Regions from separate parts of the Pseudoalteromonas sp. 19-MNA-CIBAN-0066 genome, predicted to be linked through region 4. Evidence: predicted binding sites of a transcription regulator. Region 4 holds the regulator's gene; each other region holds the start of a gene.
The links. The regulator sigma-54, encoded in region 4, starts transcription at its own class of promoters, with help from an activator protein. The targets are predictions, from matches to a motif close to GTTGGCACGNNNNTNGNNT.
Positions count from the first base shown of each region.

Region 1: a site for sigma-54 is predicted at 2,962-2,980, ahead of AAEZ18_RS13875 (DUF1328 family protein). Genes of this name have one in related genera too.
Region 2: a site for sigma-54 is predicted at 3,062-3,080, ahead of AAEZ18_RS13605 (EF-hand domain-containing protein). Genes of this name have one in related genera too.
Region 3: a site for sigma-54 is predicted at 3,086-3,104, ahead of dps (DNA starvation/stationary phase protection protein Dps). Genes of this name have one in related genera too.

Region 1 covers NZ_JBEONZ010000026.1:26,846-31,239, forward strand. Annotated here, with positions in the region: gene AAEZ18_RS13860 (sodium ion-translocating decarboxylase subunit beta) at 1-323, opposite strand, end outside; gene oadA (sodium-extruding oxaloacetate decarboxylase subunit alpha) at 337-2,118, opposite strand; gene AAEZ18_RS13870 (OadG family protein) at 2,131-2,376, opposite strand; gene AAEZ18_RS13875 (DUF1328 family protein) at 3,021-3,191, shown strand; gene AAEZ18_RS13880 (hypothetical protein) at 3,257-3,448, shown strand; gene AAEZ18_RS13885 (YcxB family protein) at 3,650-4,117, shown strand; gene csrA (carbon storage regulator CsrA) at 4,168-4,359, opposite strand.
Region 2 covers NZ_JBEONZ010000025.1:24,054-28,447, forward strand. Annotated here, with positions in the region: gene AAEZ18_RS13585 (type 1 glutamine amidotransferase domain-containing protein) at 1-572, shown strand, start outside; gene AAEZ18_RS13590 (rhomboid family intramembrane serine protease) at 686-1,279, shown strand; gene yghU (glutathione-dependent disulfide-bond oxidoreductase) at 1,353-2,192, shown strand; gene AAEZ18_RS13600 (hypothetical protein) at 2,268-2,723, opposite strand; gene AAEZ18_RS13605 (EF-hand domain-containing protein) at 2,736-3,014, opposite strand; partial or broken gene AAEZ18_RS13610 (response regulator) at 3,224-3,903, opposite strand; partial or broken gene AAEZ18_RS13615 (ATP-binding protein) at 3,912-4,394, opposite strand, start outside.
Region 3 covers NZ_JBEONZ010000006.1:108,987-113,380, forward strand. Annotated here, with positions in the region: partial or broken gene AAEZ18_RS05945 (TonB-dependent receptor) at 1-1,648, opposite strand, end outside; gene dps (DNA starvation/stationary phase protection protein Dps) at 2,508-3,023, opposite strand; gene gss (bifunctional glutathionylspermidine amidase/synthase) at 3,318-4,394, opposite strand, start outside.
Region 4 covers NZ_JBEONZ010000006.1:2,323-6,716, forward strand. Annotated here, with positions in the region: gene rapZ (RNase adapter RapZ) at 1-510, opposite strand, end outside; gene ptsN (PTS IIA-like nitrogen regulatory protein PtsN) at 532-984, opposite strand; gene hpf (ribosome hibernation-promoting factor, HPF/YfiA family) at 989-1,276, opposite strand; gene AAEZ18_RS05435 (RNA polymerase factor sigma-54) at 1,303-2,796, opposite strand; gene lptB (LPS export ABC transporter ATP-binding protein) at 2,866-3,591, opposite strand; gene lptA (lipopolysaccharide transport periplasmic protein LptA) at 3,588-4,133, opposite strand; gene lptC (LPS export ABC transporter periplasmic protein LptC) at 4,123-4,394, opposite strand, start outside.

The DNA of each region.
Region 1 (4,394 bases), on a different contig from region 4:
CCTAATAGCAACATACGAGGGTTAGCAATTAGCGCACTAAAATCAGTTAACGCGCCTACTCCCATAAATATTAATAGTGGAAAAATCCCCGTATCAATACCTACGTAATACACATAATGCAGTAAGCCGCCGGGGTCGGATAAACCAGCCACCGGAATATTAGTTAATATTGCACCAAAGCCGATAGGTAATAATAATAGGGGCTCAAATTTTTTGGCTATTGCCAAAAACAATAATAAACAGCCTACCGCAATCATAATCAACGCTGGAAATGTAAAGTTAGCAATGCCTGTGGCATGCCAGAGGTTTAAAATACCATCCATCCTCTATTTACTCCTAAGCTAATGCAATCATAGCGTCGCCGGTAGTTACAGCATCGCCTTCACCAACTAACACTTCAGCAATTGTTCCGGTGTGCGTAGCGCGTATTTCAGTTTCCATTTTCATGGCTTCCATAATAATCACTACATCACCTTCATTCACAACTTGCCCTGCTTTTACCTTTATCTTAAAAATATTACCGGCTAAAGGGGCGTTAAGTGTTTCGCCTGATGCAACCGAAGCAGACTGAGGAATATGTTCTGAGTCTTTTAATGTAACTTCTTTAAGCTCGCCGCCTTGAGCTACAACAACGTCGTAAACTTTACCGTCTACTTTTACGCTGTATTGCTCAGCTTTAACGCTGTTGTTATTTGAAGCTGATTTAGAGGGAGCTTTATTGCTTTTATCTTCAACACAAGGAACTGGCTCAAATGCATCTGGGTTGTTACGGTTTTTAATAAACTTCAAACCAACCTGTGGGAATAATGCATACGTTAGTACGTCATCAATTTGCTCATCAGCAAGAGTTAAACCTTGCTCTTGTACTTCTTTTAATAATTCAGCCTCAAGCGTTGCAAGCTCAGGTGCAATATTATCTGCAGGACGGCAAGTAATTACCTCTGCTCCATCAAGCACACGCTCTTGTAGCTCTTTATTCATAGGTGCTGGTGTTAGGCCATATTCACCTTTTAATACGCCAGCTGTTTCTTTAGTAATTGTTTTATAGCGCTCACCCGTTAGTACATTAAGTACCGCTTGAGTGCCTACAATTTGCGACGTTGGTGTTACTAAAGGTAAAAAGCCAAGATCTTCACGTACACGTGGGATCTCAAGTAAAACTTCATTAAGCTTATCTGCTGCGCCTTGCTCTTTAAGCTGGTTTTCCATGTTAGTTAACATGCCACCAGGTACTTGCGCGAGTAAAATACGGCCATCAACCCCTTTTAAGCTACCTTCAAATGCCGCGTATTTTTTACGTACATCTCTAAAGTAAGCAGCAATTTCTTCTAGGTGATTTAAATCAAGCTCAGTATCACGCTCAGTCCCTTCAACTATCGATACAATAGTTTCAGTTGCGGTGTGTCCGTAAGTCATACTCATAGATGAAATTGCGGTATCAAGCATATCAATGCCTGCATCAATCGCTTTTTGATAAGTCGCAGTACTTAAACCTGTTGTGGCGTGGCACTGCATTGCAATTGGAATAGATACAGTTTCTTTTAGTGCTTTAATTAGTTTTTCAGCATCGTACGGCTTTAATAAACCCGCCATATCTTTAATACAAATTGAATGACAGCCTAAATCTTCCAACTGCTTAGCTAGCGTTAACCACATATCAAGCGTATGAACAGGGCTTACTGTATAAGAAATAGTCCCTTGGGCATGTGCGCCTACTTTTATAGCCGCTTTAATTGCCGTTTCAAGATTACGTACATCGTTCATTGCATCAAATATACGAAATACATCAACGCCATTTTTATGGGCACGCTCTACAAATTTTTCTACTACATCGTCAGCATAATGGCGGTAACCTAATAAATTTTGACCGCGTAATAGCATTTGCTGTTTAGTATTTGGCATCGCTTTTTTTAGTGCGCGAATACGCTCCCAAGGATCTTCACCTAAATAACGAATACACGAATCAAACGTAGCTCCCCCCCACGACTCAATAGACCAATAACCTGCATCATCAAGCTTTTTTGCAATCGGTAGCATATCGTCAAGGCGCATACGAGTTGCTAACAATGATTGATGCGCATCACGTAGTACCAGTTCTGTTAATTTTAATTTAGCCATTTAAGTGCTCCTTTAATTATTGTTTGTTTTGTACTGAGCAATGGCAGCACTAATTGCGGCGATGTGCTCATTAGGCACACCTTGTGATTTAAAAGACGGTGTTCTGGCAGGTATTGCAAGCTCAGGCTCTGCAAAGCGAGATACCAGCTTAGACATAACCGTAACGCAGGTAATTAATAGTGACAGAAACACAAACACCCCCACCATACCGGTTAGCATTAAGTTGCTTGCTGTTGTAAGTAAAGCAGCGATATCCATTTTCCTCTCCTATAAAACTTATACCGAAATCAAAATAAAAAATCATTTTACGTAAATAATTATTCACCGAATAATAACAAAAAACAGTGTTTTGTCTATAGCCTGTAAATTGGTAAAACCAATTTAAACAAAACTAACATGCTATTAATTAACTTAACACTACAAAAAGGACTAGATACGCGCTATTACATAGATAATAAAAATAGTGAATATAAATAAAAGTTATATAGGCGACCTAAAAACCGTTAATAATGCACTTAAAGTAAAGCGTTAACAGTTCTATTAGCATAAAGTAATTTCACCACTGGCAATTGGTCTTACCAAATATATTTGTTAATTATTCAACCGTTTAAATAGCCGCTGTTATTAAGCCCGCTATGCTCGCAAGTCTCGAACTGCAATTAAATAGTTCTTAAACTCAGCTCACAAAGACCAATATGCGCTAACTTCTCTTATAAAAAACTAACATCCATAATCACTTGTATCAGTATGAATAAATTACATAGCAAAGCGTAAAACTTACCATTGAGTGCACGCTGAAATAACACAAACAAAAACAAACCATTGATTTAAAAGTAAAAAAACAATGGCACGTAACTCGCTTCATATCCATTGAGCAAATTTGATAAACCAAGGAGAATACAATGTTACGCTGGACAATCACTTTTTTAGTAATTGCTTTAATTGCTGCAGTGTTAGGTTTTGGTGGTATAGCAGGCGCCGCAGCGGGTATTGCAAAAATTATATTTTTTATATTTTTAATACTTTTAGTTATATCTTTAGTATCGGGTGCCCTACGTGGCAAAAAGCCCTAGGTAACAAACTAAAGTTTTAAACTAATTAAAAATCATTTAAATCAAAATTTACAAGGAATTACATTATGAATTCGACAACTTTAAGAGCAGCACTAATTGGCCTATTCGCAAGTTTATTTATTATGGGCTGTGAAGATAACCACGCAGAAGATGCTGGTGAGCGTATTGACGAAGCAGTAACTGACGTGCAAAACAAAGTTGAAGATGCATGTGAAGAAGTAAAAGAAGGTGTAAATGCAGAAGAAACTAACTGTTAATTCTTCTAATTTATTAAAAAAACGGCTCTAAAATGAGCCGTTTTTTTATGTGTGTAATAAAATAATATCTAAATTAAAGGTTGGATCTGATAAATAATAAACGCCAATATCTTTATCTATTATGCAGTTATTTATTATATAACTGCGCATTTACTGGTTAGCTTGTTAAAATGCATATAACTATGTTTTAAGAACTCCTATATGACACTTACAACAACCTATACGCTTGATAAGCCTTATTTTTATGAGTGCTTTGACGAATCAGTTGCGCATAGCAAGCGCGCGCAACCAAAATACTTTTTATTAGCGCTATTAGTAGCACTCGGTTTATTTGGAATTTATGGTTTAGACGATCATTACCTAGGATCTTTTCTGATCATGGTTGCGGTACTCGAATGTATTGCCTTTTATTATCGCCGTCCTTGGTGGGTTACTAGACAAATGCTAAGCAAAGCCTCGGGGTCTGAGGTCACCCTTACCTTTGACGAAGAAGGGATTAAATCGAGTAACTTTTATAAAAACACCCAACTTCTGTGGTCAGATATTAACGAAGTTATAACCACAGAGCGCGGCATACTATTAAAAAACAAAAAAGGTATGCAGTATATATCCAAGCACATATTAACTGCCGAAACACTTAATTTTATACACAAAAAAGCCACTCAGTGAGTGGCTTTTGGCAATAACTCAGTATGTAACTAAGTTATATACATTGCTGATTAAGCATTGCCAGGTTCAGGGTTAGACTTTTCAGCTTGAATACGCATGTAAATCTCTTCACGATGCACTGAAACGTCTTTTGGTGCGTTAACACCGATTCGAACTTGATTCCCTTTAACACCTAGAACAGTAACGGTTACTTCGTCACCGATCATTAGGGTTTCACCTACTCTACGAGTTAGTATTAGCATTCTTTTGCTCCCTTGTTCCAATAAAATTATAAGAT
Region 2 (4,394 bases), on a different contig from region 4:
ATGCAGGCGTTGAAGTCACTCTTGCATCGCCAAATGGCGGCCAGCCCCCGATAGACCCTACAAGTACTCTTGCTGATTTTCAAACTGATGCAACTAAACGCTACGACGCAGACAGCGCCGCACAAACATTAATGGCCAATACCAAAGTGCTTAGTGAAGTAAATTCGACAGATTTTGACGCGGTATTTTACCCAGGTGGCCACGGCCCACTATGGGACTTAGTAGAAAACACCGACTCTATTGCACTTATTGAAAGCTTTATTAAAGAGCAAAAGCCAGTAGCGGCTGTTTGTCATGCCAGTGCCGTATTTTTGAATACTAAAGATGCCGATGGTAATGCACTTGTTGCTGGTAAAAAAGTAACTGGTTTTACTAACAGTGAAGAAGCGGCAGTACAACTTACCGACATAGTGCCGTTTTTAGTAGAAGACGAACTGATTAAAAAAGGCGGCGACTATCAAAAAACGGATGACTGGGGTGTACTTGTACTCGAAGATGGCCTAGTAATTACCGGTCAAAACCCAGCAAGCTCAGAACTTGCTGCTAAAAAGCTACTAACCAAACTAGGTTAATAACGATTTATAAGTAAAAAGCACAGCATTTAATGCTGTGCTTTTTTAATTGCTTTGCATTAGCAAATACAATTCCTATACTGGCAACTATTAAGCTCAACTAGGACGATTATATGGCAACCAAGCCAACCACACGGTCATTACTAACAAGCAAACGCTTCGCTATTTTTAGTATTGTTACAATTTGCTTTGTGTTACAGCTAATTAATAGCTTACCTGGCATTAATCTTAATGGTTTTGGCATTTATCCGCGCAGCATTAATGGCTTAATTGGCATACTGAGCGCGCCATTTTTACATGGCAGTTGGTGGCACTTTGCCAGTAACATGCTGCCTTTTATGGTTTTAAGTTGGTTGATTTGCCAATACAGCGTTAAGCGTTTTTATAACGTATTTATTTTTACCGCATTAGTAGGTGGTTTTTTAGTATGGGCATTTGGTCGTAGTAATATTCATGTTGGCTTAAGTGGCGTTATATATGGGTTGTGGGGTTTTATACTTTGCTATGGCGTAATTAGACGTTCATTTAAATCCATTGTTATTGCTGTTGTCGTTGCCCTACTTTACAGCGGATTTGTTTGGGGTGTACTACCACAGCGCTTGCATATTTCGTTTGAAAGCCACTTATTTGGAGCATTGAGCGGATTATTTTTAGGCTATAAATTAGCAAAATCCGACAAAATTAAAAGTCAAAAAACTCGCCTTTAATTTATTTTAATGGCCACATTTATTAATACATATATTTTTTTATATGTATTTCATTTAAACAGAGGTTATTTTTATGAGTGATCAAAATCAATACACCCCACCCAAAGTTTGGACATGGGACAGTGAGAGTGGCGGTAAATTTGCCAGCATTAATCGCCCCATTGCCGGCGCAACTCATGACAAAACCTTACCTATTGGCGAGCACGCATTTCAGCTTTATTCGCTTGCTACACCAAATGGTCAAAAAGCCGCTATTATGTTTGAAGAGCTGTTAGAGCTGGGCTTAACCGATGCAGAATACGACGCATATTTAATCAGCATAGGTGATGGTGATCAGTTTGGTTCTGACTTTGTTGATATTAATCCAAATTCAAAAATTCCAGCGTTAATGGATCATTCAACCACGCCGCCAACGCGTATTTTTGAATCGGGCTCTATACTGCAATACCTAGCAGAAAAGTTTGATGTGCTTATACCTAAAGATTTAAAAGCTAAAACTGAATGTCGTAACTGGCTATTTTGGCAAATGGGCTCAGCGCCGTACTTAGGTGGTGGCTTTGGCCACTTTTATAGTTATGCACCCACTAAAATGCAATATCCTATTGATCGTTTCACCATGGAAACCAAGCGCCAGCTTGACGTGCTAAACCGCCATTTAAGTGCAAACGAATACATGGCAGGAGCTGAGTACTCAATTGCCGATATCGCAATTTGGCCTTGGTATGGCTCTTTAGTGCTTGGCGACATTTATGATGCAGCTGAATTTTTAGATGTTGCCTCATACACTCATGTTGTACGTTGGGCTAAACAGGTTTCAAAACGCCCTGGCGTAAAACGTGGTCGTCGCGTTAACCGCACATGGGGACCTGAAGAAGAGCAACTAGCAGAGCGCCACAGTAGTAGTGACTTTTAACCTTGCTGTTATTGATAAACTAAAAAATCAGCTGTAATAGCTGATTTTTTAGTTTAGGTGTTGCCTTATTTATAATTACGCTTTAACACTCAGTATCGAATCACCTTGTGATAAAGCAAACTTTTCTTGAACCGCCGATAAAATAGAACTTTTATCTTCGTCATTTAACTGGCTTGAATACTGCGCTAACAACTCATCTAAATAACTAACTACATCTTTAGTATTTACTTGCTCAATTGAATTTTTAGGCGGTGGTGGCGGGCGCTGACCTTCAGGTCGAGCATCATCACCTATGCTTTTAGCGTCAAACTCCAACTCGCCCATTAGCTCAGCCAACTCTTTTGTTGGCGCTATACCTTGCTCTTTAAGTGCAGCTTGAATACTTAGCGCGTTTTCTGCCGTTAAATTTTCGGCATCGAATTCAGCGAGTGTTTGTTTTACAAAGTCACTTTGTGCTGTTGTTAACTTTGCGGTTTGGCTACTTTGTTGCTGCACCAGGCTTGCAGAATTACTGCTAATATTATTAATCATTACAGTATCCTTTCAACGCTTACGACGAGGTGGTTTATGATCATTTACTTCTTGCTCACTAATTTCGCCATTACCATCTGAATCTATTTCGTCAAAAATTGTTTGTGCGTCTTCGCCGTGTGGTGGTTTTTTAGCGCTAAACTCTGCATTGCTAATTACGCCATCGCCATTGGTATCCATGCTTGAAAAATCAGGTTTAGGTGGTTTGCTATCGCTGCCTCTTGCTGCAACATTTACTGAAAAAGCAACCGACAATAGTGTAATAATTGTAAGTGATGATAAGTGTTTCATGCTCGTAACCTTTTGTTTAATTAATAACAAAAGATTACGCTGTAAAAATGCAAATAATGTGCAAATAATGAGGAAGTTAAAATAATGTATATCGCTAATGCATAAATTTAAAATGATAGCGAAATGCTAATGCGAGTAAATAGCTAAAGTGGCTATTAATTACTTACGTTAACGCATCGTATTATGCTAATTAATCAAACATTTTGTTGTTAATTACACTGCTGTGGATTTACAAAGCGATAACCAACACCATAAACCGATTGAATAACGCTGTCGGTTTTGGTTAATTCCTCCAGCTTTTTACGCAATTTTTTTATATGACTATCAATAGTACGCTGGCTCACAATACGTTGATCGGCGTACATAGTATCCATTAAGCTATCGCGCGAATAAATACGGTTAGGGTTGTTAAACAAGGGCTTAAATAACTGAAACTCAACATTGGTAAGCTCAATACTTGCTGCTTTGTATTTTACACTGTAGGTGCTTTCATCAAGTTGCATAACATTGGTTTTGGCTCAACGTTATTCAAGCGCCTTAAAATAGCTTTAACACGCGCCACCAGCTCCGCATAACTAAAAGGCTTACAAATATAATCATCGGCTCCTAATTCAAGCCCAAGTAATCGGTCAATCTCCTCTACCTTTGCCGACACCATAATGATAGGCACATTAGAGAACTGCCTAATTGCTTTACACAATTCAATTCCGCTTTGACCAGGTAGCATTATGTCGAGCAAAATCACACTAGGCTTGTTAATTTCAAGCCAAGGTAGTACTTCATTACCATGATGTATTTGATGCGTTATGTAATGATGGCTTGTTAAAAAATCGCTTATTAAGTTAGCCAGCTTAACCTCATCTTCTACAATCAGTATTTGCTCTTGCATAGTGTCCTCTAAGCTTTAAATAAGGGTAATTTAATAATGATAGCAAGACCGCCTAAACTAGATTTTTCAGCTTTAATCTCGCCTTTATGACCTTTAACTATGTGCTGACAAATAGATAACCCCAAACCCGAACCGCCCTCTTGGCGATTTCGCGAACTATCTACTCGGTATAAATACTCAAATAAGTGCGATAAATGCGATGGCTCAACCCCCACGCCATTATCTTCAATAATAAGCTGTAAATACATTTGCCCTTTAATACTTATATTACTCGCCGTTAATGAAATAGTAGAGCATTGTGCGTAATGCACTGCGTTCATTAAAATATTATCGAATAACTGTAAAAGGCGTGTTTTATCTGCTTGAACGGTTATATTTTTTGCAGCATTTAATAGGTAAAGCTTTATATTATGTTGCTCAAGTATAACCTGATATTTTTGCTCAATAGTATTTAATAACAATGCCATATCAGTAGCTTGCATAGTGTAATG
Region 3 (4,394 bases), 110 kb from region 4:
ACCTAGTTGATTAAAAGAGTTATCGTGGCTCATAGTTGTAAAGCTGCCAGGAAATAGGGCGTTATAATCATCGGCCCATAAAGTTGCTAATGATCCATCTGAGTCGTTAATAGCATTTTTATAAATATCTTTAATTTCTACTTTGTATTGTTCATATTCGTAATCGCGTTTAGTAGCACGAACACCTGCTTTTACTTTAGAGATCCAGTTTGCACTGCTTAGCGGCTCAAACATTTCAATATCAAAACGAACCGCTGTTTCATCATTATTGGTTTTTCTATCTTCGCTTTTGAATGTTCTTAATGCTAAATTTTGTGGATTAGTAAATGCAGTTGGATCTGAATGTATAATGCTTGGTAAGCGATTACCGTCTTGTGAAAATGCGCCATCATATAAATTATTTACTAAATCAACACCGCCACTGGCTTCAAACGTCGATTTTTCGATTGGACGTAATGTGAATTCTGAGTCAGGCCTTATGCTTTTTGACGATGCAACAGCAACTTCACCAGAAATTTTGATGCTATCGGTAAGGTTCCATTCTGCACCAAGTGCATTTGAAAACGAGTCAGTATCACGAAAGTCACTGTATGTTTTAGGAATGCCAAATTCGTTAGTTAACGTATAGTTATTTACGCCGTTAGCGTCTTGTGTGGTGTTTGCATCTGTTGATAGTGAACCTGCTACACCTTACACCTAAAATAGAGTTACCAGCTTGCTCACCAGAGCGCTTAGTACCACTTAAATCAAGGTACACCATGCCATTACCCGACTGTGGTGCCCACTGAAGTGATAAATTTACAGCAGTACGTTCACGTTTTTCTACATATTGCTCAATGCTGTGCTCATCTCTGACGATGGCGTTACCGCTTGCTGTATTTCCTTCTTGACCGTTAATTAATATGTCTTGAGGCTTTACGCGGCTAGACGTTTCGTCTTGGCGAATTTCACGATCTTGATATGAAACCATGACAATAGCGCCAAACGTACCCATTTCATCAAAGTCCCAATTATTACCAACAGATCCACTGAATATAGGCGCTACGTTTTCGGTTTTATCTGCGTATTCTGCATCTAACGACATAGCTGCTGTTAGTTTATCTAATTCTAATGGGCGCACTGTTCTTAAACTAACCGTACCACCAAGCGCACCTTCAATCATATCGGCAGTTGGCGACTTAACAACTTCTACCGTTTTTAAGAAACTTGATGGAAAATCTTGAAGGCTAATGCCATCACGAGAATCGCCAATAGTAGAGCGACCATTTAATTCAACCCGGTTTTGCGGTAAACCACGAATCGAAACACTATCACCCACACCAAAGTCAGAATTAATAGATACACCAGTAATACGTTGCAGGGCTTCGGCAATATTATTGTCTGGTAATTTACCAATGTCTTCAGCAACAACAGCATCAACAATACGACCGTCAGTACGTTTAAGCATTGCAGCGGCTTTCATACTGTTAAGAATTCCTTTTACTTCAATAACCTCTATGTTTTTATCTGCAGTGGCTGAGGTGTTTTCAGACTCTTGTGCAGCTAAAGTAGATGATGTCATTAAAATAAGTGCGGCCGCGCTAATAAGTGCAGGATTACTTTTATGTTGTTTATTGATTAGTGAGGAAGTAATTCGATTAAGCTTCATGTATCTCTCCCGTTTGGGTAATTGTGTGTTGATGATGTGCTTTGGTATACCAATTTTTAGGTTCTTTTCTTTTTTTTGGTAATGTTTAAAGTGTGATTAAAATTAGTCCAATTAAGTTTTGATTTCAAGCTTTGTTTACCAGTGGTGTGAATTTGGCATTACAATTTTGGTTTCTTTTTATTTAATATTTAATATTTAACAAATTTAACAAGTTATGTTTTTAATTTGTTTTGTAATCGCAGTTAAAAAGTTTAATTTAATGTTGGTATATAGGTTTGTTATTGCTATTTATTAATTATAATTTTTAAAAGCAAGGTGAGTTTAACCTTACTTATTTGGGAAGGTTGGGGTTTTAACCTATAAAAAAATTCATTGTTTTAGATAAGAAAGTGCTGATAAGTACCAAGGCGATAAAAAGAAATTAACTTACTGAGGGGGTATGAGGCGTTTATTTAAAATAAGAAATGTAAATTACTTACTGGTAATGGCTTTGTAGTTTTTATTTTAAGTTTAAAATTGGTTTGGTTAACCAATTTAATTGCTAATATAAATAAAATATCGACTGGTAATAATAATATAAAATTTAAATGCAGATGTACGAGGGGTTAATTGGGGGAGGTTCTTTTTTATGCATTTGCTGAGCGTGACATTATTTAATGGCTACTTGGGGGTAAACTTTTTAAGAGCAAAATGCAGATACTTTGCTATGTATGATGTGTAATTATTTTAGTAGGTTATTATTTTAGTAAGTTATTAGCACTTAAAAAGCCCGCATTATTAATAATGCGGGCTTTTCTTAATTTTAAATTATTAACTAACAATAAATATTTAGCTATGTATGCCAGTTATAATAGTGCACCTACTTTTGTAGTTCACCTGTTGATGATTCAAGGTGAGCACGAATAAACCATTGAAATTGCTCTAGCTCGGCTAGTTGGCTGGTGATCATATCCTCAGAAACCGGATCAAGATCAGCAAGCGTATCTATGGCTTTACGATGATCGCTATTAATACCGTTATATACATTATCGAGTGCACTTAAATGCTCGGTAACGAGGGCTTTACCAATTGAGTACTCGTCCCATGTACGGCGATCAACAATTGATTTTGGCGTACCAACAGGTATCCCACCTAGCGTTGCGATGCGCTCAGCAATGGTGTCTGTCATTTCGCGTACAACCGCAACTTGCGGGTCTAGCATTTCATGCACGCCAATAAAATTAGGGCCAACTACGTTCCAGTGAATATGTTTAAGGGTAAGTTGTAAGTCAATTAGCGCAACCATACGATTGTCGAGCGTAGAGATAGTTTTTTCTGCTGAATCGTTACTCATACCTGGAGCGGTAAATTTAGCTGTTTTGTTACTATTACTCATAATTTCTCCTACTTAATTATTTTGCCCATTAATTACTATATGAACATACTTTACTTTATTTAAAGCAATCACCATGCCGAGAAGGGATTTTAAATAAAGTTGTTTATATACAATTAGATAGGTTTTTTAATATGAGGGGAAGAATGGTGTTAAGTATTACATATTTGAAAACTATGCACTTTTTTGTAAATTATGCACAGTGTAATAAATATAATAGCTAAAGGGCTTAGCTATTATATTTAATGCTAAGCCCTAAAACTAAGCCCGCAAAGTATTGTTTATTAATTTGACGAGTTATTCAATCCGCAGTGCCATACAGTCACTATGGCCATTAATAATCATGCTTTTATCGACTCGCACACCCGCACCAGAATATTTTCCTGCTGTGGTAAAACTGCATATTTGTACAAAGTAATCGTCTACTTTTGGTAGCGCAAATAATTGCTGATATATTTGCTCTTGGGATGCAAAGTGTCCGGCGGTTTCCTCAATGGTTTGTTGTTGCTGATCGACTACTTGAATATTTGCTCCGCAGCGGCCAACAATGGGTTTTACTACATAGCCGGTTTGTAATAATTCATCACTGAGCTCAAACGCGGTATTGAGCAAATATTTATGATTAGGAAATAAACTCCACAGCACCGGTAAGATTGCTTTATTACTGGGGATCAGTGTCCATAGTGGTTCAAAAACCATGATATTTTTACGCAATAATACATCAGCCAACCGCGGGGTTGCTCCTGCTTGCCATTGCGGCTCAAAATTATGATTTTGAGCTTGATCAGCCTCGCATTCTTCACGAATTTGCTCAAGTGCAGTTTCCCACGACCAGGTTTTCCATACATAATTAAGTTTATTGCCATCGGCATCAATAATATTGCCAAAGGCATCCCAAGACAGAGTATTTAAACCAATAATAATTTTGCACTCAAAACCTGCTGCCGCAATTGTTTCTTTCATAAATAAAGCGTGGTAATGCTCTTCTGGCTCGTCATCTTGAAGAATATGAACTAAACCTTTTACTTCACTTTTTCGCCATGCTTTTACTAAGTCTTTAAATAAGTCTTGGCCTGCATCAATACCCGTTTTAACCCCAAAGTGCTTTGCCCATTTACCCTGAACTTTACCGCTTTCCATATAACACGAAGCGGAGTCGCAGTTGTATTCATACACTTTTAAGCCTGCAGGGGTTAGTGCAAAGTCAAAGCGACTGGTGATCAATTGATTTAAGCGGTTATCCCACGATTGACGAATTTTATTGAGTACTACTTCAGGTAAATTAAACTTTTTTAATAGCTCAGGGTGCTGTAACACATAATCGGTGGCATGCATAAATAAGCCATGCAGTTCATTGGTGGCGTGCTCAATGGC
Region 4 (4,394 bases):
CTTAAAGCCAAACGACTCAAAGGTAATGATAAGCTGTTTGTCTTTTTTACCGAGTATGGTTTCACGCATAGATTCAGCAAGTTGATGCACACTTAAATCGGTTGTATCAATGACATGATCAGCCCGCGTTACGAGTACATCGAGTAATTCTTTTTCTTTTTTTATTGCTAAATCTAGCGGTAGCGAATCAATCGAAAGCGGGTGCAAACGACGTGTTTCTGAATAACGGCGGATTAATGTTTGATCGTCGCTATCTAAATAAAATAACGTTGGTTTAGCAAAGTCGGGTAAGTACTCAAGAATATCGTTAAACTGCTGCTGGTCTTTAGGCAGGTTACGCACGTCTATACTAACGGCTATTTTATCGTAGTTATCAGAGACACTGCGCACTAATGAAGGCAGCAAATTTACCGGAATATTATCTACACAATAGTAACCTAAATCTTCTACAACACGTAAAGCAACTGACTTACCAGAACCTGATCGGCCACTTATAATAATTAATTCCATTTACCACCCCTTTATTAGTAACTAGGATTGATCCAAAATAACTTGGTATAACGCTTCATCAGACTTTGCCGCACGCAATTGCTTACAAAACTCTTTATCGTTTAGTTTATCAGCTATTGTGGCTAGTGTTTTCAAGTGCTGCTGGTTATCGCCATCGGGCACTATAAGCGCAACAAAAATATCAACTGGACGATTATCAATTGCATCAAAATTAATAGCGGTTTCGCTTATTAAAATTAAGGCAAGAGGCTCTTGTGCCCCGCTCATACGGCCATGTGGAATTGCTATTCCTCGGCCAATACCGGTACTACCTAGCTTTTCTCTTGCCAATAAAGCAGTGAGAATATCTTGCTGAGGTAAATACGGCATTTTTTTATGCGCGAGTTCACTGATGAATTCTAAAATTCTTTTTTTACTATTAAAAAGGACCACAGCTTTGCTGCAGTCCTGGCATATAAGTGAGCTTAATTTCATAGTGTTAGTGTCGAGCAAACTTCTCTTTGTGTTTAATTACTTGACGATCGAGTTTGTCAATCAACGAGTCAATGGCAGCGTACATATCTTGGTGTTCGGTCGATGCAAATAGCTCAGCGCCACTTACAAAAATTGTTGCTTCAACTTTTTGACTTAATTTTTCTACATCGAGAATAACATGCACATTAGTTATGTGATCTGAGTGTCTTTGCAGCTTTGCAAATTTATTATTTACATAGTCTCTTAATGAGTCTGTAATGTCTACATGACGACCAGTTAAGTTTAGTTGCATCAGCATTTTCCTCTTTGTTGTACGTCTTAAATCAAGCTTTTACGTTGATTCGACGGGGGAATAGCCAGAGATTCGCGATATTTTGCAATTGTCCGTCTAGCTACTTTAATTCCTTGCTCAGCCAATATATCTGCAATCTTGCTATCACTCAATGGTTTGGCTAAGTTTTCTGCAGCTATCAACTTTTTAATCAGGGCACGTATGGCAGTTGATGAACATTCGCCACCATTTTCGGTGCTTACATGGCTTGAAAAAAAGTACTTAAGCTCAAAAATGCCACGTGGAGTGTGCATATATTTTTGCGTAGTGACCCGTGAAATAGTCGACTCGTGCATTTCAACTATTTCGGCAACATCGTTTAATACCATAGGTTTCATGGCTTCTGGGCCATGTTCAAAAAACGCTTGTTGCTGCTTAACAATACAATTAGTTACTTTCAGGAGTGTTTCGTTTCTACTTTCTAGGCTTTTAATAAACCATTTAGCTTCTTGTAAGTGCGAGCGAATAAATTGGCTGTCACCGCTGGATTTTACTGTACGAGACATAGCCGCATATTGGCTGTTAACACGTATTTTTGGCATGCTATCTGGGTTTAGCTCTACCACCCAGCGGCCTTTTATTTTTTTAACAGACACGTCAGGTATAACGTATTCAGACTCTTCTCTGACAATAGTATCCGCAGGCTTAGGGTTAAGCGTATGAATAAGTGTCATTATTTCTTTAAGCTCTTCTTCTTTGAGCTTAGTTTTTTTCATTAACGTACGATAGTCGCGAGCAGCGAGTAAATCGATATGATCAGTTAACACCATTTTTGTTTCGTTAATATAAGGGGTGTCTTTATCAAATTGATTTAATTGAATGCATAAGCATTCTTGCAAGCTGCGAGCTGCAATACCAACAGGATCAAATAATTGAATGCGCTTTAGCACTGCTTCTATTTCATCTAGTTCTACTTCGTGTTCGTCGTCAGTTTCTTGGTTAAAGCTTGCTAAAAGGTCTTCGCAACTGAGGGTTAAAATACCAGAGTCATCTACGGCTTCAACGATAGCTATGGCAATAGCTTCGTCGGTAGGGCTAAAAGGGGTGAGCTGTAATTGCCACATTAAGTATTCATGCAGGGTTTCGGTTGATGCACCTTGATAAATAGATTCATCTTCAGGCATTGGCCCTGATGAAGAGGCAGGCGCTGCGCTCATATATTCATCCCATGATACATCCATGGCCATGTCGTCGCTTATGGTGTCTTTATTTAGTGCTTCACCGCTATCTTGCTCATACTCGCTTGGGGTGTCGTCAGCAGAGGCGCTAACAGTAATGTCATCTGCTTTTTGCTCGTTTTTACCTGCTGATTCTTCCGTGTAATCTTGTTCATCAACTTCAAGTAATGGGTTGCTATCAAGTGCTTCTTGTATTTCTTGCTGGAGATCCAAGGTACTAAGCTGCAATAAGCGAATAGCCTGTTGCAGTTGCGGAGTCATTGTAAGTTGCTGGCCCATGCGCAGCTGTAATGATTGCCTCATTTATCTCTAACAATCCTTATAAATTGATATGATTAATCTTAGCAGATGCTTATAGTAATAACATAAATATTACAGTTTGAACTGCTCGCCTAAATAAACATCACGTACTGTTTTATCGTTTAATACAAATTCAGGAGTACCAGATGCAATTAGCTCCCCATGAGAAACAATGTAGGCTTTTTCACAAACATCAAGGGTTTCCCTTACATTGTGGTCGGTAATTAGTACGCCAATACCACGATTTTTAAGGTGTTCTATAATTTTTTTAATATCGAGTACTGAAATAGGATCCACGCCAGCAAAGGGCTCATCAAGCAATATAAATTTAGGATCTGCAGCTAAAGCACGTGCTATTTCTACGCGGCGACGTTCACCACCAGATAGCGCCATACCTAAGCTGTCGCGAATATGTTGCAGGCTAAATTCGTCCAATAAACTATTTAGGGTTTCTTCCCTGGCTTGTTTATTTAGTTGCTTACGCGTTTCTAAAATAGCCATTAAATTTTGATACACAGTGAGCTTTCTAAAAATAGAAGATTCTTGTGGTAAATAACCAATGCCTAAACGAGCACGGCTGTGCATAGGAAGTAAGGTAATATCGTTATCATCAATTAATATTTTACCTTTGTCGCTAGGTACTAAGCCTACAATCATGTAAAAGGTAGTGGTTTTACCTGCGCCATTTGGGCCAAGTAAACCAACAATGCTGCCAGCTTTTACTTCAAGTCCTACATTTTTAACAACTTCACGGCCTTTATAGCTTTTTGCTAATAGCTCTGCTTTTAATGTACTCATGGCTGACCTTTATTGAGTTTTTGTTCTTTTTTTACGTCTACAGGCACTAAAATAGTGTGTACCCGATCAGTTGAGTTTTCATCTTTTTCAGCACTTATAAGCTGTTGCTCTATATCATAGGTGATGCTTTTAGCCGTAATTTTTTGCCCAGCTTGAGAAATGTTTGCATCTCCTACCAGGGTTAAAAAACGTTTCGCTACATCGTAACGTACTTCGTTAGCGCTGGCGCTCATGACAGTACCATCTGCTTGCTTTTCTTCAAAATATGCAGGGCTGCCCGTGGCAATTAATAGTTGTTTATTATCGCCAAGTTCGTCGCGCTTATGTACTTCTAAACGATCGGCGGTGATACGACGATTACCGTGAATTATCTCGACGTTTTTCTCAAAAATACCAACGTTTTCTTTTAGTTGGCCTTCTTGGCGGTCAGCACTAATAGAAATTTGATTAGCTAATGGGGAAGTACTTTGCTCTGCCGCATTACTATTAAATACAAGTATAAGCGATGGAATAATAAGTATTTTTGCAAGGTTATTGGTCATAATATAGTGTTCGCGTATGGTTAATTAGTTTTATCACCTCGGTTGTTAAATTGGCTTCAAGGCCTTTACCGGTGATCTTTAAATTCGGTCCAGTTATAATAACGGGCTGTTCGCTACGCATAGTGAGTAGCATTATATCTACTTGAATATTGTCGGCGGTAATTTTGTCTATCATTGCGCCATCAATTAAGTTTTGGGCAGTTACATTACCCTCTAAAATTAATTGTCTTTCATCGTAAAGTGTTGCTTCATCAGCATTGA